Regions from separate parts of the Paenisporosarcina macmurdoensis genome, predicted to be linked through region 2. Evidence: riboswitches for the same ligand, from Rfam matches in the RefSeq annotation. Region 2 holds a riboswitch; the other holds the start of a gene.
What was found. Region 2 has a riboswitch for lysine ahead of ACFPYN_RS08615 (Na+/H+ antiporter NhaC family protein). Riboswitches for the same ligand answer to the same signal wherever they lie in the genome.
Positions count from the first base shown of each region.

Region 1: linked by a shared signal. The riboswitch ahead of ACFPYN_RS07400 (aspartate kinase) and the one ahead of ACFPYN_RS08615 (Na+/H+ antiporter NhaC family protein) in region 2 are both predicted to bind lysine.

Region 1 is NZ_JBHSRI010000007.1:174,348-191,260, reverse strand. Features, by position in the region: gene rph (ribonuclease PH) at 1-119, opposite strand, end outside; gene racE (glutamate racemase) at 220-1,017, opposite strand; gene ACFPYN_RS07440 (MarR family winged helix-turn-helix transcriptional regulator) at 1,028-1,486, opposite strand; gene ACFPYN_RS07435 (helix-turn-helix domain-containing protein) at 1,563-1,787, opposite strand; gene ACFPYN_RS07430 (acyl-CoA thioesterase) at 1,850-2,296, opposite strand; gene sdhB (succinate dehydrogenase iron-sulfur subunit) at 2,611-3,387, opposite strand; gene sdhA (succinate dehydrogenase flavoprotein subunit) at 3,390-5,147, opposite strand; gene ACFPYN_RS07415 (succinate dehydrogenase cytochrome b558 subunit) at 5,200-5,829, opposite strand; gene ACFPYN_RS07410 (YslB family protein) at 6,085-6,501, shown strand; gene ACFPYN_RS07405 (DnaJ family domain-containing protein) at 6,677-7,048, opposite strand; gene ACFPYN_RS07400 (aspartate kinase) at 7,108-8,331, opposite strand; lysine riboswitch at 8,511-8,692, opposite strand; gene uvrC (excinuclease ABC subunit UvrC) at 8,779-10,569, opposite strand; gene trxA (thioredoxin) at 10,657-10,971, opposite strand; gene ACFPYN_RS07385 (electron transfer flavoprotein subunit alpha/FixB family protein) at 11,910-12,884, opposite strand; gene ACFPYN_RS07380 (electron transfer flavoprotein subunit beta/FixA family protein) at 12,922-13,695, opposite strand; gene ACFPYN_RS07375 (enoyl-CoA hydratase) at 13,721-14,494, opposite strand; gene ACFPYN_RS07370 (TetR/AcrR family transcriptional regulator) at 14,513-15,094, opposite strand; gene ACFPYN_RS07365 (long-chain-fatty-acid--CoA ligase) at 15,182-16,879, opposite strand.
Region 2 is NZ_JBHSRI010000009.1:189,947-206,859, reverse strand. Features, by position in the region: gene lipA (lipoyl synthase) at 1-355, opposite strand, end outside; gene ACFPYN_RS08625 (methionine/alanine import family NSS transporter small subunit) at 495-605, opposite strand; gene ACFPYN_RS08620 (sodium-dependent transporter) at 618-2,150, opposite strand; gene ACFPYN_RS08615 (Na+/H+ antiporter NhaC family protein) at 2,345-3,916, opposite strand; lysine riboswitch at 4,057-4,242, opposite strand; gene yunB (sporulation protein YunB) at 4,293-5,063, opposite strand; gene ACFPYN_RS08605 (bifunctional metallophosphatase/5'-nucleotidase) at 5,111-6,475, opposite strand; gene ACFPYN_RS08600 (sulfite exporter TauE/SafE family protein) at 6,488-7,312, opposite strand; gene ACFPYN_RS08595 (DUF72 domain-containing protein) at 7,312-8,172, opposite strand; gene sufB (Fe-S cluster assembly protein SufB) at 9,060-10,457, opposite strand; gene sufU (Fe-S cluster assembly sulfur transfer protein SufU) at 10,473-10,913, opposite strand; gene ACFPYN_RS08580 (cysteine desulfurase) at 10,903-12,132, opposite strand; gene sufD (Fe-S cluster assembly protein SufD) at 12,132-13,436, opposite strand; gene sufC (Fe-S cluster assembly ATPase SufC) at 13,454-14,233, opposite strand; gene ACFPYN_RS08565 (hypothetical protein) at 14,517-14,639, opposite strand; gene ACFPYN_RS08560 (sodium:calcium antiporter) at 14,945-15,946, shown strand; gene ACFPYN_RS08555 (hypothetical protein) at 16,047-16,577, opposite strand; gene ACFPYN_RS08550 (dicarboxylate/amino acid:cation symporter) at 16,678-16,913, opposite strand, start outside.

The DNA.
Region 1 (16,913 bases), on a different contig from region 2:
GTACAAATAACTTTTGTTTGCCCTACTGTTATCAAAACGGAACCTTCTGGGTGTACCAAGTAATCAGTTTCAATGGTAACTGGTCTAAGTTCTTTTATATTTCGTCCATCATGTCTCATCTATTTATTGCCTCCTCGAATACGTTCGCGCACTTATCGTATCACATTTTCTGTAAACGAATCAAAACCCGAAGATTCCTTTTTCAAGGAACCCCGGGTTTTATTTAAACGATATTTGTTCAATCGTTGGGTTTACTATTTCAAGCCATTTGGTAATAGTGGTCTTAAACATGGGAATTGAACCCGTTGTGAAGAAAATGTGAGATTGGTCATTCACATCTTTACGTTGCATCCGATAATAGTTCAGAATTTCTTCTACATCGTCAGCTGTTTCTTCTGCAGACGATAAAACAGTAACATTCGGACCGACCGCCTGTTCAATATGGTTTTGTAATAAAGGGTAATGTGTACACCCTAAGATTAACGTATCAAAAGACTCTCTTAACAGTGGTTCAAGTGTTTTGCTCACTAACTCTTTTGCAAAATCACCTTCGTATTCACCACTCTCAACAAGTGGCACGAAAGAAGGACACGCAAGTGGCACGATATGACACGATGATGATAAGGACTTCAAAGCTTGCTCGTAAGCACCACTTTGAATTGTACCTGACGTGCCTAAAATGCAAACTTCTGATCGTTTCGTTGCTTTTATTGCTGCTCTCGCTCCCGGGAAAATAACACCCACAACTGGGAACGGACATTTTTTTTGTAAAGATTCGAGCGCGACCGCTGTTGCGGTATTGCATGCGACAACGAGCATTTTTATGGAATGAGCTTGTAATCTTTCTGCCATTTGCCAAGTAAATTTCCGCACTTCACTTGCTGAACGCGGGCCATATGGACATCTCGCTGTGTCTCCAATGTAAAGAAATTGCTCATTGGGTAATCGTCGCATGAGTTCTTTGACAACCGTTAAGCCGCCAACACCCGAATCAATTACGCCGATAGGTGCATTCACGAGATTCGCCTCAATCCTCTTTCATTTCTACATGAAGTTTATGTAGTAATGTCGACAATTGTTGCACTTCTGGCGCATCGAAATCAGTCAAAATGTCTTGCAGATAATCTTGACGTTTTTGAATTACTTCTTCAATAACACGCTCGCCTTCTTTTAATAAATGAATGCGAACTACGCGTCGATCTTGTTCATCACGAACACGCATAACAAGTTGATTTTTTTCCATACGATCAACTAAATCAGTCGTTGTACTAAACGCTAAATACATTTTGGTCGAAAGGTCACCAATTGTCATATCTCCATGTTCAAAAAGCCATTGCAATGCGATGAATTGAGGTGGTGTAACTGTATAATTGCTTAAAATTTTGCGTCCTTTTTGCTTGATGATTCCTGATATATATCTTAGTTCTTTTTCTAAGAAAGCTACTTGTTCTTGATCGTGTTGTTTTTTTGAAATTTGCTCTGTCATGTGCAACATCCACTCCCTGAATACATTTACTTGTATATTCATTGTGACGGCTTTAGTGGAAATTGGCAAGACCCACTCAGTCGAGTGCTAATTCGCCTAGTCGTAAAAGTTCTAAGATTGCTTGAGATCTCCCTGATACGCCTAACTTTTGGATAGTATTCGAGATGTGATTTCTCACCGTTTTCTCACTAATCTTTAGTTGAATGGAAATATCTTTCGTTGAATAATCACGCACTAACAATTGAAAAATTTCTCGTTCTCGTCCTGTTAATAATGAACGATGATGTGCTCTTTCTGACAAAATACGCCCCTCCTATCCACTCTTCCTTGTAACGTATGTAAAAAGAGGGGTAGCGGTGACGGCTAATTGGGTAGGAATAATGATTTTTCTTGTTCCGTCCAAGGTGAACCTTTTCCAGTGGTTTTATTAATTTGCACAATAGAACCTCTTCCTGTGAAAACAGTGTCGCCTTTTTCGTTTGTCGCATGGTAATGAATATCAACCGACGAGTTACCCACCGATGCAGCTTTCACATGAATTTGAAGCTTTTCATCAAAGAAAACTTGTTTTACGTAATCACATTGGAGGTCTGCTACGACAGGGATAGTAAGCCCTTTCGGATCAAGCCAATCGTTCATTAAACCGATGTGTTTGAAATATTCAATTCTCGCAAACTCAAAATACGAAAAATTATTTGTATTATTCAAATGACCATACATATCCGTTTCACTAAAACGCACTTGAACTGGCACTGAATAAAAGAAACCACTTGCCCATTCCTCTGGATTTTGAATATAATCTGCACGCATAATTGTTTGCCCCTTTGTTTTTAAGAATAAAATGAATCGTGATTCATTGGTTTTTATTATTGTAACAAAGTTTCATTCGAAGTGAAAAGATTTCATTGGAGATTCAAAGATGACACGGTGATGATTTGAAGGGGTTTTGGTTGCAACTTTCTTGATTTCGTTGCAACTTTTTTGTTTTCGTTGCAACTATCTTGTTTTCGTTGCAACTTTTGCCTTTTCGTTGCAACTATCCAATTTTCTCCTAATTCCACATTCTTCTCAAAACAAAAAGAAGCCTCTCGCAAGAGCGAGAGGCTTCCAAAATAGAACTCTTCTTAGTCAACCATGTGGTCGCTTCCGAAGAAGTTTTTGAACATCTGAACGGATGTATCACGGTTTAGAGCTGCGATAGATGTTGTCAAAGGAATTCCTTTTGGACAAGCAACTACACAGTTTTGTGAGTTACCACAGCTAGCAAGTCCACCTTCACCCATGATGGCATTTAGGCGTTCGTCTTTATTCATGGCACCAGTTGGATGGGCATTGAATAAACGAACTTGTGATAACGGTGCAGGACCCATGAAGTCTGAATTGTCGTTTACGTTTGGACAAGCTTCCAAACATACTCCACACGTCATACATTTTGATAATTCGTAAGCCCATTGACGTTTGCGTTCAGGCATACGTGGACCTTCTCCAAGATCATACGTACCATCGATAGGAACCCAAGCTTTCACTTTTTTCAATGAATCAAACATGCGTGTACGATCTACAATTAAATCGCGAACGACAGGGAATGTTTTCATTGGTTCCAAGCGTACTGGTTGTTCTAATTGGTCAATAAGAGCTGTACATGATTGACGTGGTCTACCGTTAATAACCATAGAACAAGCACCACATACTTCTTCCAAACAGTTCATATCCCAGTTTACTGGCGTAGTTGCTTTACCGTCAGCGTTAATAGGGTTACGACGAATTTCCATTAGTGCAGAAATTACGTTCATATTTGGTCGATAATTTAACTCAAATTTTTCCCAATAAGGGGTAGCATCGGTTGTATCCTGGCGAAGGATTTCGAGAACGACTGTTTTAGTAGCAGTTGCTGTACTCATTATTAATTATCCCCTTTCGCTGAATAGTCACGTTTACGAGGTGCAATTAGAGAAACATCGATATCTTCATAATGGAAGACTGGCGCACCTGTAGCAGGATCAAACTTCGCCATCGTTGTTTTCATAAATTTATCGTCATTACGTTCTGGGAAATCTGGTTTGTAATGAGCGCCACGGCTCTCATCACGGTTAAGTGCACCCAGTGTAATTACGCGAGCCAAGTATAGCATGTTTTTCAACTGACGCGTAAACGTTGCGCCTTGATTCGACCATTTTTGTGTATCGTTGATGTTGATGTTGTTATAACGTTCAAGAAGTTCTTGAATTTTATCATCAGTAGCTTGTAAACGATCGTTGTAACGAACAACTGTTACGTTGTCTGTCATCCACTCGCCAAGCTCTTTATGCAAGACATAAGCATTTTCAGTGCCATCTAATGCCATTGTATCATCCCACTTTTGTTGCTCAGCAGCGATGTGTGCATCAAATATTGTAGAAGGCATATCTTCAGCATGCTTGTCTAATTTTTTCATATAATTTACAGAGTTAGGACCAGCAACCATACCAGCATAAATCGCAGAAAGTAATGAGTTCGCTCCAAGACGGTTTGCACCATGTTGAGAGTAATCACATTCACCTGCAGCAAAAATACCAGGGATGTTTGTCATTTGATCATAGTCTACCCAAAGTCCGCCCATTGAGTAATGAACAGCAGGGAAAATTTTCATTGGCACTTTACGTGGATCATCGCCCATGAATTTCTCATAGATTTCAATGATACCACCAAGTTTAATATCCAATTCTTTCGGGTCTTTGTGAGAAAGATCTAAGTACACCATGTTCTCGCCATTAACGCCTAATTTTTGATTTACACAAACATCAAAAATTTCACGTGTAGCGATATCACGTGGTACTAAGTTTCCGTAAGCAGGATATTTTTCTTCAAGGAAATACCAAGGTTTACCGTCTTTGTAAGTCCAAACACGTCCACCTTCACCGCGAGCTGATTCAGACATTAAGCGAAGCTTGTCATCTCCAGGAATCGCTGTTGGGTGAATTTGAATGAATTCACCATTTGCATAGTGTCCGCCTTGTTGATAGATAATTGAAGCTGCTGAGCCTGTGTTGATAACAGAGTTCGTAGATTTCCCGAAAATGATACCAGGGCCACCAGTAGCCATAATGATCGCGTCACCGCGGAATGCTCGGATTTCCATTGTTGTTAAGCTTTGTGCCATAATACCACGACAAACGCCGTCGTCATCAAGAATAGCACCTAAGAATTCCCATCCTTCATACTTCGTTACAAGTCCGTCTACTTCAAAACGACGCACTTGTTCGTCTAGTGCATACAATAATTGTTGGCCAGTTGTTGCACCAGCAAATGCTGTACGATGGTACATTGTTCCACCGAAACGACGGAAGTCAAGTAAACCTTCTGGTGTACGGTTAAACATAACGCCCATACGATCTAATAAATGGATAATGCTAGGCGCTGCTTCTGTCATTGCTTGAACAGGTGGTTGATTTGCTAAGAAATCTCCACCATAAACTGTATCGTCAAAGTGTTTATATGTTGAATCGCCTTCACCTTTTGTGTTTACAGCTCCGTTAATCCCGCCTTGCGCACACACTGAGTGTGAGCGTTTAACTGGTACTATAGAAAATAATTCAACTGGCGTACCTTGTTCGGCCGCTTTAATTGTTGCCATTAAACCAGCAAGACCGCCGCCGACAACAATCAATTTACTTTTTGCCATGTTTTCTCTCACTCCTCTTTTTAATAGTAATCAAGCGCTTCCAAGAAACTAATTACACGAATGCAAGAAGTGAACGAATGCCGATTACTGTCAATGCTAAGAAGATACCCATCGTCACGAAAGTTGAAATGCGTTGTGACCTAGGTGATTGAGTAATACCCCAGCTTATCAAGAATGACCAAATACCGTTTGCTAAATGGAATGTCGCAGATACTACACCTACTACGTAGAATACAAACATTAATGGATTAGCTAAAATATCAGCCATCATGTCAAAGTTAACTTCATCAGCACCAATTGCTTTTTGGAATCTTGTCTCGAATATATGCCATGCAATAAATACGACAAGAATGACTCCAGTGATCCGTTGTAAAATAAACATCCAGTTACGGAATGTACCGTAGGCTTTTGGGTTGTTTTTCGCTGTAAAAGCTATGTACACACCATAGAACGCATGGAACATTAAAGGTAGGTAAATGACAAACCATTCCAAGAATAAAACAAATGGTAAACTTTCCATAAAGTGAGAAGCTTTGTTAAATGCCTCAGGTCCCTGCGTTGCAAAATGGTTAATAACCAAATGCTGTGCCAAGAACAATCCTACTGGAATAATTCCGAGTAGAGAATGTAACCGGCGTAAATAAAATTCACTATCTTTCGACAAGACTGTTACCCCCCTCATTACTGAAAATAGACAGACAAGTTAGACCCTCGTATGAAACGAAAGCAACATTGACTGCATATCTCTTCATGGTACAATATTATGACATGTTTATTGTACTCCCATCATAAGGGAGCGTCAAGGCAAGGTAGCCTATTACATATGACAATAAAATGCAGGATAGCTATCGGTTTCGCATCTTTTTTCTACCTTGTCCATGATTAATTCTTATATTAATAAAGTTTCACGTGAATTTAGTGAGAAAGCGGGATTTAAATGACCATAACAGATACAAAAACAGTACCTACATTTGGCTATGAATTAATTAGAGATCATGTACTATCGACCATTTTAGGCAAACACGAGGACGATATTTTATATTGGGCTGGCAAAGATTTAGCACGAAAATTTCAGATGTTTTCGATCGATGAAACGACTTCTTTTTTTGAAGAAGCCGGCTGGGGTGTATTAACACTCGACCGTCTTACAAAAGATGAAGCATTCTTTACACTAACTGGCGAACCCGATGCACTTCAAATCAACAAACGGTGTTTCCGCCTAGAAGCAGGCTTTTTGGCGCAACAACAACAAAAATTAGGTGGCTTTTTGACAGAGTGCTTCGAAGAGAAATTCATAAAGAAAAACATCGTCCAATTTCATGTGAAATGGGATTTAAAAGAAAAAATTCAGTAGAACACGGCATGCACCATATTAAGGTGCATGCTTTTTTATGTTATTGAAGGGTTTTTCATGAGAAATTCGGCTTTTTCCTACGTCAATCGTCTTTTTTCCTACGTCACACTCTTAATCTAACAATAAACGCTAAAAAGCTGGCGGTCACTTCCAAAAGGAGTGACCGCCAGCTTTGTTAATCCCATTTAAATTTGTCGTTCATTTGAGATTGATATTGTTTAAACGCACTACTATTTGTTTGAATCCCTTTTTTCGATAACAGACGGTTCATTTGCGTTAGTTTTTCATTGTACTGTTGTTCGAGTTCGGTTTTTTCTTTACCCAAGGATTTTTTCATTTGATGTTGCAAATCGCCCATTTCTTCTTTAATAAATTGAGCTTCTGCATCATGGCCTGAGTTTTTCAAGATGCGCATGACCATCCGAATGTCTTCTGGATAGTGGGCAAATTCATCTGGTGGTAGCGGTTTCCCCGCTCCAGGCAAATTATCAAACTTCCCATCACGTTGTGCTTTTTTAATTAAATCTTCCACGATATGCCAGTTCATTTCGACCACTGCCTCTCATGATGATGACCTATATATTTCCATCATATCATGAAACCTTGTTACACTCGAACTGCAGCTAATCCATATTCATCATGCAAGGCATTCGTCGCTTTTAACATATCACTTTCTGGAACAACAACAGAAACTTTAATTTCTGATGTACTAACCATCTTCACTGGAATTCCTTCGACGCGCAGACGATCGAACATTTGAGCAGCCACACCAGGATTTGATACCATGCCAGATCCAACAATTGAAACTTTCGCTAAACCGACTTCGAAATTGGTCGATTGGTAACCAAGTTCGACTTTATTACTTTCTAACACTTGAACCGTTTCAGCAAAATCTTCTTTTTTAATTGAAAATGACACACTTGGTTGTATGCCTTCCATGATACTTTGAACAATTATATCCACGTTGACATGATGTTTAGCTAGCGTCGTGAAAATTTTCGCAAGTGAGCCGTTAAACGGTACTTGATATGCTACCGTTATACGAACAATCTCAGGTTCAAATGCGACACCGCGCACAATTAAGTTTTTCTCCATGGTTGGTTCCTCCAATAATATGGTACCTGTTTCTTCGCTTATACTAGATCGAACACTTAGTGGTAAGGAATAGTTTTTTGCAAATTCGACAGCACGTGGATGCAATACACCCGCACCTAAATTTGCCAGCTCCAACATTTCATCATACGATAACTCCTGCAATTTCCGCGCACCATCTACATAACGTGGATCTGACGTATAAATACCATCGACATCTGTGTAAATATCACATTGGTCTGCATGAATAGAGGCAGCTATGGCAACAGCCGTTGTATCAGACCCTCCACGACCAAGTGTCGTGATTTCTCCATACGCATCCATACCTTGGAATCCAGCAACCACTACGACTTGACCTAACGTCAAAGCCTGTTCAATGCGAACGGTATCGATATGCTCGATTCGTGCATTGCGATGAACCGCTTCTGTACCTATTCCTGCTTGCCACCCCGTGAATGATACCGCATCTTGACCCATATGTTGAAGCGCCATCGTTAGTAAGGAAATCGTTACTTGTTCTCCTGTTGATAACAACATATCCATTTCACGTTTTGAAGGTTCTGCCGATAAATCTTGCGCTAAACGAACCAATTCATCCGTGGTTTTGCCCATTGCAGAGACCACCACAACAATTTCATGGCCTTTCGCTGTTTCGCCAATGATGCGTTTTGCGACGTTTCGAATGCGCTCCGTGTTGCCGACTGATGTTCCTCCAAATTTCATGACGATACGACTCAATGTAAACTCTCCCTTTATTTCCAAAGAAGCTAAATAGGAAAAACAATGGCACAAACCTCTGTTTTTTCTTATACCGATAGAGCCAAGTTCAACTTAGTAAATCAATATAAAAAAACAGCTTATTCACGAATATCCGTGAAAAGCTGTCTCCATGCATGACCGTTCAAAAGAAGCGTCCATGTGAAGATAGCCCTCCAGAATCAATTAGATTCTGACAATCCTGCATTTATTCAATGCAAAACCAGTACGACATTAGAAACAGTCTATGTCGGACTTCGGCGAATTTCCCTTTCACATGCACTCAAAGGATCTGTTCATCCTCCTGCAGGTTACTGATGATTTCCGCACCTCTATCACCACTTATTAGTAGAGTGTTCAAAAGAATACTTACCCTTTTGTTTCCTCGTTTTAGTGATTCAATTTCAGTGTGTCAACAATATCATAAGATTACTCTTTTGACAATGCTTCATTTTTAAAGTATTCAGACATGGATTCTGCGATTTGCATAGGCAAACCCGAACCTTTTAATTCATCAACAGATGCTTCTTTGATTCGTTTTACAGAGCCAAAATGTTTGAGTAACATTTTTTTACGTTTCGGACCAATGCCCTCAAATCCATCTAAAGCTGATGCGATCGTTTGTTTCCCACGTTGTTGTCGATGGAAAGTAATGGCAAATCGATGCACTTCATCTTGAATCCGTTGTAGTAAATAGAAACCTTCGCTCGTTCGTTTCAACGGAATAATTTCTGGAGGTTCTCCGTATAACAAAGACGATGTTTGGTGTTTCGCATCTTTTGCTAGCCCCGCAATTGGAATCGATAACCCCAGTTCGTCTTCAATAATTTCTCGAGCACTTTCCATCTGACCTTTCCCACCATCTATGACAATTAAATCAGGTAAAGGTAGCTGGTCATTTAACACACGTGTATAACGGCGTCTAATTACTTCTCGCATCGCCCCGTAGTCATCATGGCGTGCAGCCGTTTTTGTTTTATATTTACGATAATCTTTTCTATTCGGTCTGCCGTCAATAAACGAGACCATCGCTGAAACCGCGTCGGCTCCATAAATATGAGAGTTATCAAATGCTTCGATACGAAGCGGTGGTGCAATGTTCATAGCTATTCCTAGTTCCTCCACCGCACCAATCGTTCGTTGTTCTTGGCGGTCAATGAGTTGGAACTTCTCACGCACAGCAATTTCCGCATTTTGAATCGCTAGATCAATCAACTGTTTTTTCTTGCCACGACTTGGCGATGCCACTTTAATTTCAAGGAGTTGATTAGCTATCTCCAAATCAACTGAAATAGGCAACAACACTTCTTTTGGTTTTATATGATGAGCTTGATCATAAAACTGGCCTAAGAATGTTAAGAATTCATCATCAGGATCTTGGATTAACGGGAATATCGATACATCTCGTTCAATTAATTTTCCTTGTCGAACGAAGAAAACTTGAACGCACATCCAGCCTTTATCAATGGAATAGCCAAAAATATCACGATCCGTAAAATCATTTGTCGTCATTTTTTGTTTTTCCATGACCGTTTCAATATGTGTGATTTGATCACGGTACTCTTTTGCTCGTTCAAATTCTAAATTCTCGGCAGCTGAAGACATTTTTTCCGTTAATTCTTGTTTGACTTGTTGATAACCACCATTTAAAAATCGTGTAATTTCATCGATTATTTCACGATACGCATCTTGTTCAATCGGTTTTACACAAGGTGCTAAACATTGACCTAAATGATAATACAAACAAACCCGGTCTGGTAATGTCGGGCATTTTCGCAATGGATATAAACGATCAAGTAATTTTTTCGTTTCACTTGCTGCATACGCATTTGGGTAAGGGCCAAAGTACTTGCCTTTGTCCTTCTTGACCTGTCTTGTCGTAATCAATTTCGGGTGTTTTTCACCTGTAATTTTAATATACGGATACGTTTTATCATCTTTTAACATGACATTATATTTGGGATCGTGTTTTTTAATTAAATTTAATTCTAAAATGAGTGCTTCAATAGCTGAAGATGTCACGATATATTCAAAATCCACAATCTCATTAACGAGACGTTGCGTCTTCCCATCATGACTCCCCGTGAAATACGAACGTACACGATTTTTTAATACCTTCGCTTTACCCACATAAATAATTGTACCCTGTCTGTCTTTCATTAAATAAACACCAGGATGATCTGGTAAAATACTGCATTTCTGTTGTATTAATTCATTCATAATTGTCATCACCTGTTGAAAAAAAACCGGGTGCCCATGGGTACCCGGTTTTTAATATTATGTTGCTATTACTTACGTTGCTATAAATTAAGCGTGTTTGTTAACAAGATTTACTAATGCTTCTTTCGGGTTAAATCCAACTACTTTATCAACTGGTTGCCCATCTTTGAAAAGTACTAATGTTGGAATTGACATAATTCCGAAGTTGCTAGCAGTTTCTTGGTTTACATCAACATCTATTTTTACGATTTTTACTGTATCGCTCATTTCAGCATCTAGTTCCTCTAAAACAGGAGCGATCATTTTACATGGTCCACACCAAGGTGCCCAAAAATCAACTAATACTAAGCCATCTGAAATTTCACTTGAAAAACTTTGATCTGTTCCGTGTACAATTGCCATAAGAAATTCCTCCTTCAAATACAAACTCTAAACGTAGTATAGCATCTTGAAATTAACGCTTCTACTTTTTTGCTCAACCTTTTATTAGCAGAAGCCTTATTAAACATATACCCGCTACTGCTCAATTTCAAAACAAATAACATTTACTCTGTTTTTATCGCACAAATGCGCTTCCCGCTCGTTTTCTTTTAAATACCGAAAATCATTATTTAAGAAAAAACGGACTTCATTGTTAGTCCCTAATATTTAGTAAGCTTGAAAATAAGTCTTTTTTCTACATCTACATTTGAACATTATAACCAGTTTAATTGTCTGTTTTACACATGAATACCTTATAGTTGATTGGAGTGAAGGGCTGCGACTCCAGCGGAAAAAGTGCGCCAGTTCCTTTTATGAAGAGTAGCCATAGTAGACTGTTGATTTCCGCTACGGTGGACGCTTTTCGGGGGCATGGCTTCAGTCTCCTCGTCACTGCAGAAACATGTGCTCCTGCGGTTACTCGTCGCAAAGATACTGGCTCTTCGCCAGTATCTTTCCTGCGGGGTCTTCAGCTCATGCACCTGCCGCTTCGCTTTCGGTGCAGAAAACATCTGCTATTCCCGCAGAAGTCGCCACCTGCGCTTCAATCAACTAATTATAAATGGCAACTACGATTTTAGGTTGGTTCTATCTCTAGCTTAACTTAGAATTATCAGCAATAATCAATTGATAGATTTTCTTGTTGGTTAATACTCAACTCAAGGATTGTAGTGGAAGGCGGCGACTCCAGCGGGATCAGCGGGACAGGTGAGACCCCGCAGATCGCGAAGCGACCGAGGAGGCTCACCGCCCGCCCCGCGGAAAGCGTCCGACTGAAACGGAAATCTACCCCACTTAATTAAAAAAGGAACTGCCCATAGTCATATTTCATGACTTTTTGGACAGCCCCTTAAGTACCATTAATTAGCTTTTAGTTTTTTGAATTCTTCCGTCAACATTGGAATGACTTCGAATAAATCTCCAACGATTCCATAATCAGCCACTTTGAAAATATTCGCTTCAGGATCTTTATTGATCGCTACGATAATTTTCGAGTTAGACATACCCGCTAAATGTTGGATAGCACCAGAAATACCTGCTGCAATATACAAATCAGGTGTTACAACTTTACCTGTTTGTCCAATTTGAAGTGAGTAATCACAGTAATCAGCGTCACATGCACCACGAGATGCTCCAACAGCGCCGCCTAATACTCTTGCTAATTCGTTTAATGGTTCAAAACCATCTTCACTCTTAACGCCACGACCACCAGCAACAATAACTTTCGCTTCTGATAAATCCACGCCTTCAGTTGATTTACGCACGACTTCTTTAATAATGGTACGAAGGTTCGTAATTTCAACAGAGAGAGCTGACACATCACCAGAACGGCCAGAATCGTGTGCTAAAGGTTCAATATTGTTAGGACGAATCGTTACAAAATCAATGCCTTCTTTGATTTTCACTTTCTCAAACGCTTTACCTGAGAAGATTGGGCGAACGAAAACAACATCTGCCCCTTCGCCTTCGATAGAAGTTACGTCAGAAATTAGACCTGACTTTAATTTACTTGCTACTTTAGGTGATAAGTCTTTCCCTAGAGCTGTATGTCCGAAAACAACTGCGTCTGGTTGCTCACTTTGAACAACTGCCATAAATGCTTGGCTGAAGCCGTCAGATGTATATGTTTTTAAATGTGGATGTTCAACAGTTACTACACGGTCTGCTCCATAATGAATCATTTCAGTTGCAAGAGATTGTACAGAGTCTCCTAAAAGAACTGCGACAATTTCTCCACCGCTTGAAATTTTCTTCGCTGCAGCGATTGCTTCAAAAGATACATTACGTAAAGCGCCTTCGCGTGCTTCACCTAATACGATTACTTTTTTTGTCATGATGTGTTTCCCTCCAATTACAAATCTTTAGATTAAATTAAACGACTTTTGCTTCTGTACGAAGTAATTGTACTAATTCTTGTACTTGGTTAGATAGATCGCCTTGTAATACGCGACCTGCTTCTTTTTTCGCAGGCATGTAAATTTCAATCGTCTCAGTTTTAGCTTCAACATCGTCTTCATCGATATCTAAATCATCTAATTCAACTTCTTCTAACGGTTTCTTTTTCGCTTTCATAATCCCAGGTAATGAAGGATAACGCGGTTCATTCAACCCTTGTTGAGCTGTAACTAAAAGTGGTAGTGACGTTTCAATTACTTCAGAATCGCCTTCTACATCACGAACGATATGAACGGTTGTACCGTCGATTTCTAATTTTGTGATCGTCGTTACATAGTTGATGTCTAATAAGTCAGCAACACGTGGTCCAACTTGTCCAGATCCACCATCAATCGCAACATTCCCAGCTAAAATTAGGTCTGCATTTTTATCTTTTAAGTAATCAGCTATAATTTGAGCAGCTGTAAATTGATCCATTTCATCTAAATCATCTTCAGTATTAATAAGAACTGCTTTATCAGCGCCCATTGCAAGTGCAGTACGAAGTTGCTTCTCAGCTTCTTCTCCACCCATTGTCAATACGGTCACTTCGCCACCGTGAGCTTCACGAACTCGGATTGCTTCTTCGATTGCATATTCATCATAAGGATTAATGATAAATTCCGCGCCGTCTTCTTGAATCTTGCCACCTGAAACGACAATTTTTTCTTCTGTATCAAATGTACGTTTTACCAACACATAAATATTCATGTTGCAAACCTCCCAATACTAGTGATTATTTTCCTTTGAACAATGGTTCACGTTTTTCAATAAAAGCAGAAATTCCTTCTTGAGCGTCTTCAGATATGAAAACGGTTCCAAAAGACTGTGCTTCAGCTTTCACACCTTCATTATACGCATAAGTTTTCGCGAATTGTAGCATTTCAATCGCAGCTTTCATGGCAACTGGACTCTTTTTAGCTATTTTAGTAGCCAGCTCCATTGTTTTCGCAAGTAATTCTTCTTCTGCAAAAGCACGGTTTGCTAGTCCCCATTTAACGGCTTCTAATCCGCTTATCGGTTCACTTGTTAACAACATTTCTGCTGCTTTCGGCATACCCACTAGACGCGGAAGACGTTGAGTACCTGCAAAACCTGGAATCAAGCCAAGCTGTAACTCAGGCAATCCTAGTTTAGCATTTTCAGATACTATACGCATGTGACAGCTCATAGCAAGTTCAAGTCCACCACCAAGGGCAGCACCATGAATCGAAGCGATGATTGGTTTCGAGAAACGTTCTAGACGTTCAAAAATTTCTTGTCCGCTAGCAGCTAGAGCTGAAAATTCTTCCCCCGTTTTAATTTGAGTAAATTCTTTAATGTCTGCACCTGCTGAGAAGAAACGACCTTCCCCGTGCAAAACGATAACACGAACGCTATCATCATGCTCAACAGCATTCATTAATTCGTTTACTTCCATGATAAGTCCGCGTGATAATGCATTTGCTGGTGGTCGATTAATCGTTACTTTCGCAACGTGATTTTCTACAGTCCAACTTAAAAATTCCATAGACGTCCATCCCTTCACTTATGCTTTCATACCACCGAGTAATAATTTATGAACTTTAGGAGCTAATTTCATCAAATCATACTTCTGTTCGTTCATTACCCAGGTGGTTATCGTCTCATCAATTGTACCAAAGACCATGTGTCTCGCAAGACGAATATCCAAATCTGCATTAAATTCGCCGTTCTCAATGCCTTCGATCAAAATATCATCGAGTAACATTAAGTACTCTTTCAACACTTCATTAATTTTTAAACGAATTTCTTTATTAGATTGGCGCAGTTCTAACTGAGTCACAATGGCCAAATGGTGATCTGTTGCTAATACACGAAAATGATTTTCCACCATTTTTAGTAGTTTTTCAGAAGATGATGTGCCATCATTAATAATGAGTTTTAGGTTTTCAACAAATAAACCCATTTTTTCTTGAAATACAGATATTAAAATATCTTCTTTGTTTTTAAAATACAAATAGATGGTTCCATCAGCAACGCCTGCTTGTTTCGCGATTTTGGAAACTTGCGCTTGGTGATACCCATTTTCCGCAATCACTACTACCGCTGCGTCGATTATTTGTTTAAACTTAGGTTTGTCTCGTTTCAAAGTATCACCACCAAAAAAATGAAATTGTGAATGAATGTTCATTCACAATTTCATCTTAGACTGAAGAAGTACTGTTGTCAAGGACTGTTACGTCGTAGCACTTGCTTCTTTATATTTTTCTTTCTCTTCTTCTACTAATGTACGACGAAGGATTTTACCTACTGCTGTTTTTGGTAACTCTTTTCTAAATTCATAGATTCTTGGAACTTTAAATGATGCTAAATGTTCCCTGCAGAATGCATTTAGCTCTTCTTCAGTAACATGTTCATTTTCTTTTAAGACAATATAAGCTTTTACGGTTTCTCCACGATAAGCATCTGGCACACCAACTGCTACACATTCTTGAATGGCCGGATGTTCGTACAGAACTTCTTCAATTTCACGAGGATAAATATTATATCCACCCGCTATGATCATATCTTTCTTGCGATCAACTACATAGAAGTAACCCTTGTCATCCATATACCCCAAGTCACCCGTCAGTAACCAGCCATCTCGCATTGTATGTTCGGTTTCTTCTGGACGATTCCAGTAGCCTTTCATAATTTGCGGACCTCGAACACAAATCTCTCCAATTTCACCTATTGCCATTGGCTCTGTAGAATCCACTTGGAAAATAGCAGCATCTGTATCTGGCCACGGAACACCAACTGACCCTTTAATACGTTCATTCGCCCAAACAAAGTTTGCGTGTGTGACAGGAGATGATTCTGTTAAGCCATAGCCTTCTACTAATTTACCACCTGTGACTTTTTCAAACTTGTCTTGCACCTCAATTGGCAACGGTGCGGAACCACTTAAACAAGCTTCAATGGATGATAAATCATATTTTGCAATGTCCGGGTGATTTAATAATCCAATATATATCGTTGGTGCACCTGGGAATAAAGTTGGTTTTTGTTTATCGATCGTTTTCAGAGCTGATTCAACATCAAACTTAGGTAATAACACCATCCGGTTACCGAGCATGACCGATAATATTAACACGGTCGTCATACCGTACACATGGAAGAATGGCAGAATGCCTAAAATCGTACCTTCACCTTTTTTACTCTTATATAGCCAAGCATTACACATAGTGGCATTCGAAATTAAGTTTTTATGCGATAACATAACACCTTTAGGGAATCCAGTAGTACCCCCTGTATATTGTAAAATCGCCACATCTTCTTCAAAGTCAAAAGGCACGTCGATTTTTTCAGCTTTCCCTACCTTCATGACTTCCGGGAATAAGTGATTCATTCCACGATGTTCAACTTTTACGGTAAATCCATATTGTTTCTTTTGAACAAATGGGTAAAGTAAGTTTTTCGGGAATGGAAGATAATCTTTAATGCCAGTAATAATAATGTTTTCTAATTCTGTCTCTTTAATGACCTTTGAAATACGTGGATACAAGATATCGAGTGAAAGAATAGCTTTTGCACCCGAATCTTTCATTTGGTAAGCAATTTCACGTTCCGTATATAACGGATTCGTTTGAACCACAATAGCGCCAGCATACAAAATCCCATAATAGCCGATAACATTTTGAGGACAGTTCGGCAACATAATCGCAACACGATCGCCTTTTTGAATACCGAGAGAGCGTAAATAATTAGCAAACTTTAAAGAAGATTCATAGAGCTCTCGATACGTGACATCTTTCCCAAGAAAATGTATGGCTATTTTTTCAGGATAATCGTGAAAAGCACGTGTCAAATATTCCTGAACCGGAATTGCTTCGTATGACAATGTATGCGGAATTTCTGGTGGATATTGCGCCAACCATGGCTTTGTTGTCATTTTCTATTTCCCCCTTTTTTATAATCGTTTGAAT
Region 2 (16,913 bases):
CTCCACCATCTTTTAGATCGTCACGGGCAACAGCGGTTACTACGACATGTTTTAGATTCATTAATACAACAGAGTCAGCAACGCGTTCTGGTTCACCTAAATCAAGTTCATTCGGTAATCCAGTTTTAACTGCACAAAAACGACATGCTCTTGTACAAATAGCACCAAGAATCATGAAAGTTGCAGTACGTCGAGTGCCCCAACATTCATGAATATTCGGACACTTAGCTTCTTCACAAACTGTATTCAAATTATTTTCACGCATTATTTTTTTTAGACCCTTGTAATTGTCGTTCGTATTTAATTTAATTTTTAACCAAGCAGGTTTACGGATATGTGTTGGTTTCGTTGTCATGCAGGTCCACCTCATTCTTTTCAGACTATGTAGGCAATTTAGTTACTGTTGTCAATGTACCATATTCGACCACGTCTCACAACCTAAGAAGACATGATAAACAAAGAAAAGCGCCTCTGCGAAAGAGACGCTTTTTATCTTATGCTTTTGCTTGTTTTGCTTTTCCAACAGCATATATAATGCTTGCTGCAAGGCCGCCCCAAATAATGACGACACCAATAATCATCATAATAATTGCACCAATTGACATTAGAAGTCCCCCTTATTCACCATCATGTTGATAAGCATCAACATCCGTATTTTTGTTCCATTTCATTGCCGTAAAGATAAATCCTAAGATAATTGCCCCTGCTGCCACAAACCAACCGGCATAAAGGATGAATGTATTTGAATAACCTTCATAGTTACCTGTATCATTTTCAAACTGTTTTAGTAGGTTCAGTTTCATCAATCCGAACATCATGTAACCTAATACTAAAGGAGTTACAAATTTCAAACAAATCTTCCACCATGCACCTAATCGAATATCAGAAACTGCATTTGCATGATCTTCAAAAATAGGAAGCTTTTTAAAGAACCAAGCAATAGCAACTACTTCAATTAAACCGATTGCCGCGACCCCAAATTGGTTGATGAAGTAATCTGCAACGTCTAGGAAGTATAATCCGCCATTTGTTGCAAATAAGAACGAAATTAATGCAGCGGCACCTACACCAAATGCAACCGCTTTATTACGGGAAATTCCGAATTTCTCAGTGAATCCAGCAACATACGTTTCACAAATTGAGACTAAAGAAGTTAATCCTGCTAATACTAATGACAAGAAGAATAATACCCCAAACAGTCCATTCATTCCCGGGAATTCACTAATGATTTGTGGGAAGACGACAAATGCTAATCCAACGCCTGCAGAAGCAACATCTTTTACTTCCACTCCTTGTTGAACTGCCATGAAACCAAGAGCAGCGAATACTCCAATACCTGCTAGTAACTCGAAAGCAGAGTTAGCAAAGCCAGTAATAAATGCGTTATTCGTAATATCTGATTTCTTTGGTAGATAACTTGAATACGTAATCATAATTGCAAATGCAATTGATAAACTGAAGAAGATATGCCCATAAGCCGCAACCCAAACTTTAGGATTACTTAACTCAGAGAAGTTAGGTTCAAAGAATGCATTTAAACCAACTGCAGCTCCATCTAGTGTTACCGCGCGGATAACTACCATTAAGAAAATAACAACTAATGTTGGAATGAATATTTTATTAGCAACTTCAATTCCTTTTTTAACACCTGCGAAAAGAATAAAGAATGCAATTGCCCAAACAAGTAGTAAAGGAATTGCAACTCCTGGTACTATTCCACCAGCTTCACCAGGTACATCACCTAGTTTTAAGACTGTACCGAATAAGAAACCAGCAGTATCATCTCCCCACGCTTGGTCGAATGAGTACACGGTGTATTTCATTGCCCATGCAATGATGACGGCGTAGTATGTAGAAATGACGAATGATACAAAAATTGCCCACCAGCCAAGCCATTCTGCTTTTTTTCCACCCATGCGGAAGAATGATAAAGGCGCTGACCCACGATACTTATGTCCCATGGTGAATTCTAAAATAAGAATAGGAATACCTGCTGTTAAAAGAGCGAATAAGTACGGGATAAAGAAAGCTCCTCCACCATTTTCAAAAGCTACGTACGGAAAACGCCAGATGTTACCAAGGCCTACCGCGGAACCAACAGCCGCCAAGATAAAGCCAGCTCGTGATCCCCATTGAGAACGTTGTTCCATTTTTTTTCCCCCTTTTGTTTCGCTTACCAAAGTACTATTGCAATATTTGGAAGCTTGTTTATTTTCAGATTATTACTAATCTTAAAAACAGTATACTATAGTGAATTAACTTGTAAAGCAGTTTTTTGAAAAAAATAATTATTACTTATAAAAAAAAGAGCAAGGGTTTAAACCCTTGCTCTTAGAGTGTTTCACTATTCTATTGTCACTGTATCTGTTTTTTTAATGCTCTTTGCTAAGAAGAAGAATAGTATTGCAAGAATAATAATAACAAGACTAAATGATAACCAAACCGACCCTGTTAATCCTAGGACTAAATATCCAATGGATGCAATGCCAGCACATATTAATGCATACGGTAATTGAGTAGTTACATGATCAATATGGTTACTGCCTGCACCAGTAGAAGATAATATGGTTGTATCTGAAATTGGTGAACAGTGATCCCCAAATACTGATCCTGCTAGTACTGCTGCTAAGGCAGGAAGTAACATAGTTGGTTCAGCATTGATCATAATTGTCCCAGCGATCGGTATCAATATACCGAAAGAACCCCATGATGTACCGGTAGCAAATGCCATTCCTCCTGCTAGTATGAATAAAATTACTGGTAATAAACCGATTGGAATATTTGCATCGGTGACAACTTGTGCTAAATATTCTCCCGTTTCAAGAAGACCAATAATGAACGTTAATGACCAAGCAAATACTAAAATTAAAACGGCTGGTAACATGGACTGTATACCGCTCCAAATTCCTTTACCAAGAAATACGCTGTTTGCTTTGTCATTTTTCCCGAATTGTAATAGATACAGTAAAATCGAAACAGCAGCACCTGCACTACCACCGATTAATAAAGATTTCGGTACATCGGTATTTTCAAAAATTGCCCAAATATCTAGAACACCAGCATTTTGATAACCCGTCCAAACCATCGCACCGATGGTTGCGACGACTAGGGTCACAATCGGAAGAACTAAGTCACTTACCTTACCATGACTATGAACAGGAAAATCTTCTTTCAACTGACCAGGGATATCTTTTGTTGGATCAAAGACTTCTCCTGTTTCAATTGCTCTTTGTTCATGTTTTTTCATTTCAAGCAAATCAAAATCTGTAAGTGCAACGAAAAATACCATGGCAAGAGCTGCAATCACATAAAAGTTCATTGGCGCCATCATGACAAAAGCAGTTAAAGGTGAGTACGTGATAACGGATTGAGTTGCCAATATGGTTCCAATTAATCCAATCAAGTAAGCTCCCCAACTTGAAACAGGTGAAACGACGCATACTGGAGCTGAAGTTGAGTCAATAAAATAAGCTAATTTCGCACGTGATATGCGATGATGGTCTGTAATTGGTCGTGCAATCTGGCCAACAGCTAACGCATTAAAATAATCATCGATAAAGATTATCACACCAAGAAATGCAGTTAATAGTTTAGCTCCTCTGCGGGTTTTAATATGCTTTACTGCCCACTCCGCAAAGGCTCGGCTTCCGCCAGATAGACTGACAAAAGCTGTGATGATTCCTAGTAAAAATAAAAATAGAATGATGAAGACATTATACGTATTTAATCCTTCGTCCCAAAATGTCACTTGGAATGACTTCCACAAAGTAGTAAGTGAATCTACTGGCGCGAAAGAATGGATCAACAAAGCTCCCAAAACGACACCTGCTCCAAGAGAGAGCAATACACGTCGTGTAATTAGAACCATTACAATCGCTAAGATTGGGGGTAAAATCGAAAATATTGTACCTGACATAATACTTTTCCTCCTCCTTATGGGGGTGGTCACAGAATACGAGTAAACATACAAAAAAACTGGCTCCTATAACATTCATAAGAATGTTTGAGAAGCCAGCTCATACAAGTTGCGAATAGACAAATTGAAGTATCCTACCCACGATCTGTAGCTCACCATTTATAGGCATTTTGCTTATAAATGACAGTGTTATTCTTATTTAGAATAACCCCAATAAAATGCTGTTGACACAATCATTCTACTTCGGCAAAGCTTCCTTTTACATACGGTCTTCGTTGTCATCCTCGCGTATGTTACTTATAAGCAATGCTGCCTCTACCCATCGATATTAATTTCATTAACTAGCCTAACAATAAATAGGTCTTTTTGCAATGGGTTATTCTGGTGGGAGTTGAATCGGTACTTCTATTGAAGGTTGAGTTCCTCCCTGCCCTTTCGTGTAAATTTGAGGCACTGGACCAGAGATTACACCAAGAGCAACAGGGATTTTCTGTTCAATTGTCGTTGTTTTTGTTGCAAGTGGTACGATTACTTGGACATTTACTTTCAGCACTATACTTACTTCTACCATTGCATTATTAATACCGAACTCACGAAAACCATAAACAACGTCCGACTGCACACTTCCAATAACATGAAAGCGTATGGGAATCTTTGGTCCTAAATTGCCTAGGAGTGGGATATTCGTTGCTTGACCTAGAGGAACAAAAAACACAATACCTCCATTATCTTCCATAGCATTTGGATCATACTCGATATCATCAAGGTAAGGTAAATTATCTAAATTTCCTTCTTCAGCTTGCTCCAAATGTGTTTGTACCAAGGTAATTGTGTCAGCTTGGACCCGGTTAATAATTTCAGTATTAAATTTAGTCGTCACCCTATTGGACTGATCTGTAGGTATTTCTTCAATAATATCATTCACGTCCATTACATCCACAGTTCGAGAATTAATGGCTTTACTTACTACAAGTGATGCTATTTTAGTTGACTGAACCTCTGCGTATTGTAAGTAAATGGGTGTTAACCGGACATTTACGAGATAAAACATTAACCCAACTGAAATGACAACAATAACAAATATCAGAGGAATGATGTTTTTACCTTTCCAATAAATAGTTTTTTTATTTACTTTACGTAGTCGCACCAAAAAGCCTCCTATGTCATTTTACGACAAGGAGGTTTCATTTATTCCTATAAATATTTGTGTTTCTGACCATATCCAATGATTACATCTCGAATGAATTCCGGCATAAAATAAGTCTTTGGCAAGTCTTGAAATGTTGGATAAAAGTATCCAAAAGTAAACATATCCAGCGTTGCTAATCGCACTGTGTCTGTAGCATGAATAAGCTTACCTTTTACGAATAATTCCTCATTAACCACATTAAACTGATGAGTAATCATTTTCCCCATCACCGCACCTCGAAAACCTAATCCTTTTAGTTCTAAATTTGGCCAACTTTCATTTAAAGATAGGTAATAAATGTCTACTAATTGTTGTCCAGTTAGTTCTATGACACACGGGTTAATTGGATGTGGCATCATTTGATGAATATCAAAATGTGTAACTTTCCCTGCATTTAAATCCGTCAAAAACAATCCAGCATTAAATAATGCACAGTCAGCTTGGCAAAACGTCGTTAAAGCTTCTCCAAAAAATGTGGATAAAGCAGATTCCTTGAACCACTCTTTTCTAAGAAGATGTGGTTGATGAAAGGCTGTTTCCATTAAATGAGCAGTACCGATTTTGGCCAGTTCAGTCAAAAATTCTTCTTCATGAGAACACTCTTTCAATTCATTGGTGTCATATAAAAGTGCTTGTTTCTTCACAATTACTTTGTCCTTTAAATCGAAGTCAATGGTTACATGTCCAACGTAAGAGCCGAACTTACCTGCAGCTGCTAAAAGAGCTTTATTAATCTCTTTACCTTCATGTAATATGTGATGTGTATGTGCACCAAAAATGATGTCGATATCTGGAAATTGCTTTGCCATATCCTCATCTACATGTATTCCTAAATGAGACATGCATATGATTATATCTGTTTGCTTCTTTAAGTCGATTAGTTGTTTATTCAACGTGTTGAATGCTTGTGTCACTTGCCATCCTAATTTTTTATAGAACAGTGGATATTCAGCAGTAAGTGCTGTTACACCGATTTTCGTCCCATTGGTAGTTGTTAGAATTGTTGTCGGTAGTAACCAACTAGGAATGTCCCCGTTCAGCTCTGTTAAGTTTCCCACAACTACTTTAAATTGTGCCTGAAGGTAAAGCTCTTCTAACTCTTTATGTGAAAGGGTAATCCCTTCGTTATTCCCAATAGTTACAACATCATATAGAGCTTTATTTAACAAGTCGACATTCCCTTTACCTAATGTGCCTTCGGTGAAGATATGCGAACGATCAATATGGTCACCAATATCTAAAGTAAAGCTAGACTCGCCTTCTTCAACATGCCATTTTTTCCGACTAGTCACGAGTTCATGAATTCGTGGCCAATGTTGAAAATGACTGTGTATATCATTGGTATGATAAAAATGAATGGTTTCAATCATTTGGCCAACTCCTTAACCCATCAGTCCCGCTACAATCGAACGAACACCGAGTAATAGTAAGATTATACGCAAAGCAATTACTAATGTTTCCGACTTTATTCGTTGGTTTAAGGATGCCCCAATTTTCGCCCCAATAAAAGCAGCAGGAATCACCGGGATTGTATAGAGCCAAGGTACATTTCCTAACGAAATATGGCTTGCTGAACCGACCAAAGCTGATAAAAACACCATAAACATGGATGTACCAACTGCAACGTGAGGTGGGAATAAAAACAGCAGAATCATAGCCGGCACAATAATTGATCCTCCGCCAATACCAAACAATCCAGATGCAAAACCTACTCCAAATGTAAGGAATAGTGCAAACCATATAGGATATCCATAAACATAGTTTTGTCCTTGAGCATCAGTGAACGTTTTTTTCGTACCATTCTTCACAAACCACTCGACTGGTTTTAAATATTTCCGAACTAAGAGTAGGGTGGATAAGATGATTAATAAAATCCCGAAATACAGATTAAAAGATGGCAAGTCTAATCCTTTGTTCACCCATGCACCTAAAATGGTACCAGGTATGCTTCCTGCAAAGAATATGAGACCACTTCGATAATCAACCGTTTTTGCTTTCATGTACGTTAACGTGGATGCTAAGCCTGTAAAAATCATCATGACGACGGATAGGCCCACTACATTTTGTGGTGTAATTCCTGGAATTAACCCAATTGATCCCCCTAAATAAAGGGTTGCCGGCACTAATATAACGCCACCACCAAGACCTACTAATGCACCTACAACGCCAGAAAATAGCCCTACAAGTGCTAATAATAAATACTCCATTACCATTCTCCTTCAAACATATCTAATTGCTTCGGTGACAGTCCTTCATATTGTAAATTAAATAACCGCATAAATTGTTTTGCGTTATTCGCTGCATGTCCTCCAGAGTTATTGTTAAACAACACGGTCACTTGTTTGGACTGTTGAGATAACGATTTTACAATCGTTGCAATTTGTTGTAACTCCGCCATATTGTAATCATATAAATAGCGAACTTCTCTCCATTTTTGGTCATTCCCTGGATTTTTCCAGCCGTGAACATTACGCCCATGGAGTCTTAGTAACACATGGTCTTCATTCGTAGAAACAGCCACGAGTGGGATACTTCCCTCTCCAGCCTGAGGTTCATCACATACTGAATGAATCCATTGATTGTGCTTTAAATAGTCTACTGTTTTTTGTTTAAACTCTGGATAGTACCACGACTGATGACGGAACTCGATAGCGAGTGGTAATCCTTGAAGTCGTTCATGTACTTCATTTATGTAGTCCACATTTTTTTTTTGACAATCAAACCATGGAGGAAATTGGACAAGCACCATGCTTAATTTATTTGCTTCTATTAGAGGAATTAATGATTCTCGATATAATGTAAACATTTCTTCGGTGGATTCAAAAGGCGATTCTCCACGGAGATGCCCCGTGATTCCTTGATAGGCTTTTACCACAAAGCGAAAAGTATCTGGTGTTTCTCGAATCCACTTAAGCATATTACGTTCTGGCTGAATGGCATAAAATGATGCATCAAGTTCAACTACTGGGAAATGTGCACTGTAATCGACTAATTTCTCGCTACTTTTCGATTCTGTGCTATAGATATCTGGATGGTCGCCCCATCCCGTAAGTCCGACATGAATCACCCTTCATCACACTCCATTTGTTTCATTATCATAACATATTAGAATTAGTGCTTCATCTGCAGACCTTATTCTTGAGAATAAAGAGGGACTATTGCCTCTCAAATAGTGACTCTCATCAACACACCCAACTCTAGCGGGGTTCGTTAAAGCCAGGTAGTTGCTCAGATTACTATTGATGTAAATAGGTTTTCAGTGCGCTTCGGGCGCTTCATCTGCTGCAGCTTGTTCTAGAGAATAAAGAGATGGGCTTGTGACTTCGTCACTCGCCCATCTTTCTTCTTTCAGAACATTTTGCGGCGGAAATGCGTCCTTCGCTCCCTTACAACCTAGACTCACATAGTTTAGATACTTTGGTTTACTAAAGAATCGATACTTCCTTTATGTAGATATTCGGCCGAAGATGATATTTCGGCCTCTTTCAGCTTGATTTATTTTGGTGAATACTTACTAAACGCGACAATAACAATAAAGGAAAACTTAAAAGAATATGGTTTCCCACCAACTAAGTGGAGTTTCCGACCATTTAGCAAAATTCCAGCAAATTTATCTTCCAGGTCTTCGGTTTTCCTCTGATTTGAACCATGCGCGAAGTGGGAGACTCGTTATAGAGAACCCTTCCCAAAATAACGAAGGCCGGTAGTAGCCGAAATAGTATCTTCGGCTACTTTGTTCGTTAAAAATAGTGACAATTGTTTAATAAACCAAAATCAACAAAATACTTACGTGAAGGTTACAAGGGAGCGACCAAAGCAATTGAGCCACAAGATTACCACTTAACTGATTCGTTTGGTAAAGGTGCAGCTAGTACTTTGTTCGAGATATTCACAATGTTATTTCTGCGAAAAAAATAAACCTCGCCCAAGGGCGAGGTTTATTAGAGATATGAATTAGCCGATTGATCCTTCCATTTCGAACTTAATCAAACGGTTCATCTCAACTGCATATTCCATTGGTAATTCTTTTGTGAATGGTTCAATGAAGCCCATTACGATCATTTCTGTTGCTTCTTGCTGTGAAATGCCTCGGCTCATTAAGTAGAACAATTGCTCTTCAGACACTTTTGAAACTTTCGCTTCATGTTCTAAAGATACATTATCGTTCAAGATTTCGTTATATGGAATTGTATCTGAAGTCGATAAGTTATCCATAATTAACGTATCACATTCAATGTTTGAACGTGCTCCAGAAGCTTTAGGACCAAAACGGACGATCCCACGATATGTCACTTTACCACCTTGTTTCGAAATTGATTTCGAAATAATCGTAGAAGAAGTGTTTGGAGCCAAGTGAATCATTTTAGCGCCAGCATCTTGATGTTGTCCTTTACCAGCAATTGCAATTGACAACGTCATCCCACGTGAACCTTCACCTTTTAAGATGACTGCTGGGTATTTCATTGTTAATTTAGAACCGATGTTACCATCAATCCATTCCATTGTTGCGTTTTCGTCACAAACTGCACGTTTGGTAACTAAGTTATAAACGTTGTTTGCCCAGTTTTGAATTGTTGTATATCGGCAATATGCATCTTTTTTAATGATGATTTCAACAACTGCACTGTGCAGTGAGTTCGTTGTATAAACTGGTGCTGTACATCCTTCAACATAGTGAACGCTTGCGCCTTCATCAACGATAATTAATGTACGTTCGAATTGACCCATGTTTTCTGAGTTAATACGGAAGTATGCTTGCAGAGGCGTTTCCACTTTAATACCTGGTGGTACGTAGATGAATGATCCGCCTGACCATACAGCTGAATTCAATGCAGAGAATTTGTTATCAGAGTTAGGAATAACTGTAGCCCAGTGTTTTTTGAAAAGTTCTTCATTTTCACGAAGAGCTGAACCAGTATCTTTAAAGATAATCCCCATGTCTGTTAGTTCTTGTTTCATGCTGTGGTAAACCACTTCTGATTCGTATTGTGCAGACACGCCAGATAAATACTTTTGCTCAGCTTCCGGAATACCAAGTTTATCAAACGTACGCTTGATTTCCTCAGGTACTTCATCCCAAGAAGTTTCTGTTGCTTCAGATGGTTTTACGTAATACGTAATTTCATCAAAGTTTAGGGAAGCCATATCGCCGCCCCATTGTGGCATTGGTTTCGAATAAAAAATCTCCAAAGATTTTAGACGGTAATCTAACATCCATTGAGGTTCTTCTTTCATATTTGAAATGGTTTCTACGATTTCACGTGTTAATCCACGTTTTGAACGGAAAATAGATACGTCTTTATCATGGAAACCATATTTGTAATCGCCCATTTCAGGCATTTTTTTAGCCATTATCTTTCCTCCGTTCTATTGCGAATGTGATTCTTTTTCTACACCTTTTTCCATGGCTTTCCAAGCTAGTGTTGCACACTTGATACGCGCAGGGAATTTCGATACACCAGATAAAGCTTCGATATCACCAAGGTCAATAGAGTCATCATGTTCTTTTCCAAGCATCATTTCCGAAAAAATCGTTGAAAGTTTTAATGCGTGATCGACTGGTTTTCCTTTTACAGCAACCGTCATCATCGATGCAGAAGCCATTGAAATGGAGCAACCATCACCATCAAATTTAGCATTTTCTACGATTCCATCCTTAACTTGTAAAGTCAAATGAATACGATCGCCACAAGTTGGGTTATTCATTTCAATCGTAACGCTATCTTCAAGCAAACCTTTGTTACGAGGTTTTTTGTAATGGTCCATAATCACTGTTCTATAAAGTTGATCTAAATTATTAAAAGACATCGTTAAAATACTCCTTTGCAGTGCTAAGCCCATCTACTAATCGGTCAATATCTTCTTCCGAATTGTATACATAGAAGCTAGCACGAGCAGTTGCAGTTACTTGCAACCATTTCATTAATGGTTGCGCACAATGATGTCCAGCACGTACAGCAATCCCGTTCATATCTAAAACAGTTGCCACATCGTGAGGATGCACATCATCTAAATTAAATGTAACAATTCCCGCTCTTTTACTTGGATCTTTTGGTCCGTAAATGGTTAATCCATTAATTGTAGACATGCGGTCCATCGCATAAGCTGCGAGTTGATGTTCATGCTTCTCAATCTCGTCAAGACCAATTTCTTCTAAGAAATCGATTGCTGCTGCTAAGCCTACAGCACCTGCAATGATCGGTGTCCCACCTTCAAATTTCCAAGGAAGTTCTTTCCAGGTTGACTCGTACAATCCAACAAAGTCAATCATCTCGCCGCCAAATTCAATAGGTTCCATTTGCTCAAGCAATTCTTTTTTACCATATAATACGCCGATTCCAGTGGGACCACACATTTTATGACCAGAGAATGCGAAGAAATCACAATCTAAATCTTGTACATCGATTCGTAAATGAGGGGCAGCTTGTGCACCATCTACGACCATAACTGCACCATTTTCATGGGCAATTTGCGTGATTTCTTTTATTGGATTCATCGTCCCAAGAACGTTTGACACATACATGATTGAAACGATTTTTGTACGTTCAGTAATGGTTGCGCGGACTTTTTCTAAAGACAATGTTCCGTCCTCTTCTAAATCAACGTATTTCAATACTGCACCTTTTTCTTTAGCCAATTGTTGCCAAGGAATAATATTTGAATGATGTTCCATGTAAGTGATGACGATTTCATCGCCTTCTTGAACATTCGCTGCACCGTAACTTTGTGCCACTGTATTAATAGCCGTCGTTGTACCACGCATGAAAATAATTTCTTGCGTGGACTTTGCAGAAATAAAGTTACGTACCTTTTCACGGGCACCTTCGTAACTTTCCGTCGCACGATTACCTAGAGTATGAACACCACGATGAACATTTGAATTATCAAACTCATAATATTTCTTAAGGGCTTCAATGACTTGAACGGGTTTTTGAGATGTCGCTGCGCTATCAAGATAGACAAGCGGATAGCCGTTCACTTCTTGGTTTAAAATAGGGAAATAGCTTCGAATGTCTTTACTGATCATTAGCGCACTTTCCTTTCAATAACCTCCGACAGTTGCTTCTTAACGCCTTCTATTGGCAATACATTTACAACTGGCGCAAGGAAACCATGAATTACTAATCGCTCAGCATTTTGTTTAGAAATACCGCGACTCATTAAGTAATAAAGTTGAAGAGGGTCAACGCGACCTACTGAAGCTGCGTGTCCCGCTGTTACATCATCTTCGTCAATTAAAAGAATGGGGTTTGCGTCTCCACGAGCTTTTTCATTTAACATTAATACGCGTGATTCTTGTACCGCATTTGATTTAGTAGCACCATGTTCGATTTTTCCAATTCCGTTGAAAATAGAAGAGGCTTCATCTTTCATAACACCATGCTTCAAAATATGTCCTTCTGAGTGTTTACCCCAGTGAATTATTTTCGTAGTAAAGTTTTGTTTTTGTTTCCCTCGTCCTACAGTCACCATTTTTGTATCTCCATAAGAACCATCACCCACTAAGTGTGTCACGTTCTCAGAAATGGTATACCCATCATTCATTAAACCAAGAGCCCAATCAATGCGAGCATTACGATTTACGATTCCCCGTCTGTTAACGTAAGTAGTAATTCCTGTTGCTAATACGTCAACAGCACCATAAGTGATGTGTGCATTATCTTCAGCAAACACTTCAGAAATAATATTTACAATTCCTGATCCTTCAGGAACAGTTGAAAGGTAATTTTCTACATATGTTACTGAGCTATTCGTATCAGCCACAACAATTGTGTGGTTAAACAAAGAAGCTTGAGCATCATCATGTAAGAAAACAACTTGGATAGGCTCCACTAATTCAACATTTCTTGGCACGTATACAAATACGCCACCATTTACTAAAGCCGCATTTAAACTTGCAAGTTTATGCTCGTCAGTTTTAACACCATTCGTCATGAAATACTTTTTAACAAGTTCCCCATGTTCACGAATAGCTGTAGAAATATCAGTGAAAATAACACCTTTTGCCGTTAATTCTTCTGAAACTTGTAAGTAAGCAGGTGTATTGTTGCGTTGAATATAAACACTTTTTTGTTCATCAGTTACGATGGCTTTCACTTCTTCCGGTAACTCAGCAAGAGAAGCAAATGTTTTGCTTTCTACTGTATGCTCTGGAAAGTTCGTGAAATTCCAATTATCAATTTTTGTTTTATCTGGAGTTGGCATTGGCAAGTGTTCTGCCGCTTGCAAGGCTTGTACACGATATTCAGCAAACCAAGAAGGTTCTTGTTTCGCAGTTGAATAGGAGCGTACATCTTGTTCGGTTAATGCCAGTTTCGTTTCAACCGTCATGTGTATGTCTCCCTTCCTTACGCTTCTTGACCTACAGTTTCGTCTTCAATTCCTAGTTCTACTTTAATCCAGTCGTACCCTTCAGCTTCTAATTTATGTGCTAATTCAGGGCCACCAGTTTTCACGACGCGACCTTGCATCATTACATGAACTTTGTCAGGTGTTATATAGTTAAGTAAGCGTTGATAATGAGTAATGATTAAACAACCAAAACCTTCTCCACGCATTTGGTTAATTCCATTTGAAACTACTTTAAGTGCATCAATATCCAGACCAGAATCGATCTCGTCAAGAATAGCGAATTTTGGTTGAATCATCATTAATTGAAGAATTTCGTTACGTTTCTTTTCGCCACCTGAGAATCCTTCATTTAAATAACGTTGTGCCATATCTTGATCCATCTCAAGATACTCCATTTTCGAATCAATTTCACGAATAAATTTCATAATTGAAATTTCATCGCCTTCTTTTCGACGAGAGTTCATTGCTGAACGGATGAAGTCAGCATTAGTAACACCTGTGACTTCACTTGGATATTGCATAGCTAAGAAAATACCCGCTTGAGCGCGCTCATCTACTTCCATCTCCAGAACATCTTCCCCGTCTAATGTTACAGAACCAGAAGTTACTTCATATTTCGGGTGACCCATAATAGCAGATGCTAAAGTCGATTTACCGGTACCATTTGGTCCCATAATCGCATGAATTTCGTTTGTATTAAGTGTAAGGTTTAACCCTTTAAGAATCTCCTTACCATCAATGGCAACGTGAAGATCTTGAATAACTAAAGTCGACATTTTACTACCTCCATATTGTATAAATAAATGGTAAATACCATTCTTAATTTATTATCATTCTAATCTTAACGTAATTATCGAGCCCATGCAAATCTTTTAGACGAGCCTTTTAATATATTAAAATCGTTTAATATAATTGAATTCCCTATTATTAGCACGATTCTCCTATACATCTTGCAATGACATCTCATTTTCAATAAAGTGTTTCTAATTGAGAAATGATTTCAACTAAAAGTTGAAAAAAGCCAATGAGACTTGACTCATTGGCTTTGCTAATATCAATTTAAACTTCGCGATGTGCTTGACGCTCTAATCGAGCTGCCATTTGTTGGCCAAGTTCATGGTCGCGCTCACGTTCCATTTCGACTTTTAATCGAAGTTTTGAATTATGTTGATAATCAGACAACCCAACTCCATGTGCGCCTCTAAAAGCTTGGTCCATACGTTCTGTGTAGGTAAAATCTAGTGATTGGATGGGGAATCATTCCTTTCAAATTTTCAACTCAACAATTCGAGTTGTTATCCTTCACATTTATATAGATACCCATTATGGAATGATTCAAACAAAAAAAGATAAATTAATTTTTGAAAAGGAAAATATTCGATTTATTGATTTTAAATGTAATGGGAGGCATTATTCTTTAATAAAATAGGTTACAAGCAGATTATTTTATGTGGGTGAAATTTCCATGTTAGTTTAGGGGGTATTCAATGGTCTATATTATTTTTGGGTTAGCTGCCATCATTACAGTTTTAGCTGCTATCGAACTGTCCAATAATGCAGATATCTTAAGTGGCAAAACACCCCTTGGTGGGTTACTCGTAGGAACTCTTTTGTTAGGTGGTGCTACTTCACTACCTGAGGTTACGACAAGTCTCACATCAGTTCTAATTTCAAATCCAGATATTGCAGTAGGAAATATGTTGGGATCGAATATGTTTAATATATTCATTATTGCTTGCTTTGATATTTTCTACAGAAACATGAGATTGTATCAACGAGCTTCTAACGGACACTTATATACCGCTGGACTGGGACTACTGCTGTCAATCATTACACTGGCTGCGTTGATACGTAAATTAGATTTCATGATACTTGGAGTCGGAGTAGATACATTATTAATTGCATGTGTATACGGGATAGGAATGTTTGTGATAAGTGGATTATCCAAAGACTCCATTGATAACCAATTGAGTGGAAATGATTTTCAAAGAGACGTCATCCATGAAAATTTGCACTCGACATCAATTAGAAGGGCTGTTTTAAATTTTTCCATTGCTGCATTAGCCATTTTGGGAGCCGGAACATTGCTATCAATAACTGGGGATACTCTTGCTGAGATCACAGGTCTTGGCTCAACATTTGTAGGTAGTTTCCTAATGGCAGCTACTACGTCATTACCAGAAGCAGTTGCGGTACTAATAGCGTTAAGGTTACGCAATATTAACTTGGCAATCGGTTCGATTCTTGGTAGTAATATTTTTAACATGCTAATTCTAGTAGGTTCTGATATCGTCTATCAAAATGGATCCATCCTGGCAAATGTCTCACCTTTACACGAAATAACAGCTTTTACAGTAAGCATGTTATCAGTATTGATTATCATATCGTTATTGCGTAAAAAGAATACCACCAGTTTATCCTATCTGATACCTTCACTACTTATCATTGTTGGTTACTTCGTAGTCACCTATTTAATTTTTAATAGCTAAATAATTACATACATATGTGGTATTAAGCAGCTTGTAAGTGTGTGTGTCTCTTAAACAAAAAAATCCGTCCGAATGAACGGACGAATTTTTCTAATTTTTCTTATAGAGATACTTCGTTTAAAATGCTTGAACCTGCTAAGCCTACTTCTTCTAACACTTTATTTAATTCAGTGTCAGCCTCTTCAAATTTTGCATTTGCTTCATCTAATACAACTTCACCTTCAGCAGCTAGGGCTTCTGATTTCATTGTATAAGCTTCTTGCATTTTAGTTAACGCTGAGTCGATTGCTTCTTGTTGATCTTTTAATTCAGCAGGAACTTCTAATTCTTCTACTTTTACAGCAGCATTATCTGCAGCTGTTTTTGCAGCATCTTGCATCGTTTTAAGTTCAGCACCTTCAGGAAGTGCTTCTTCAGCTTTTGCGTTTTCATAAGCATTTAAATCCGCATCAACTTCATTTATTGATTTAGAAATAGATAAGTAAAACTTCATCATATCTCCAGCAGGATTCACTTTTTCTTCTGAAGTTTTAGTTTCTTCATTAGTCGTTTCTTTTGTTTCTTCTTTGTCTCCAGAACAAGCTGCAAGAGTTAAAGAAAGAGAAGCAAGAATTAATAGTAATTTTTTCATAATTTAATCTCCTTTAAATGTGGGAATATTTGCTTTGTTATATTACCATAGGAAAAATGAATTGTAAATAAATTACCAAATAGTCGGAACTGCTTGAATATTAACTCTTTACAACGTCGGGTTTACCTTCTTTATCACGTGAAAATCGATTCACAATTAATGCCAATGCACCGTCACCCGTTACATTTGTTGCAGTACCAAAGCTATCTTGTGCTAAGTAAAGTGCAATCATTAATGCAACCATCGTTTCATTAAATCCGAGCATTGAACTAAGTAAGCCAATTGCAGCCATAACCGCTCCTCCAGGAACGCCTGGTGCTGCAATCATTGTAATTC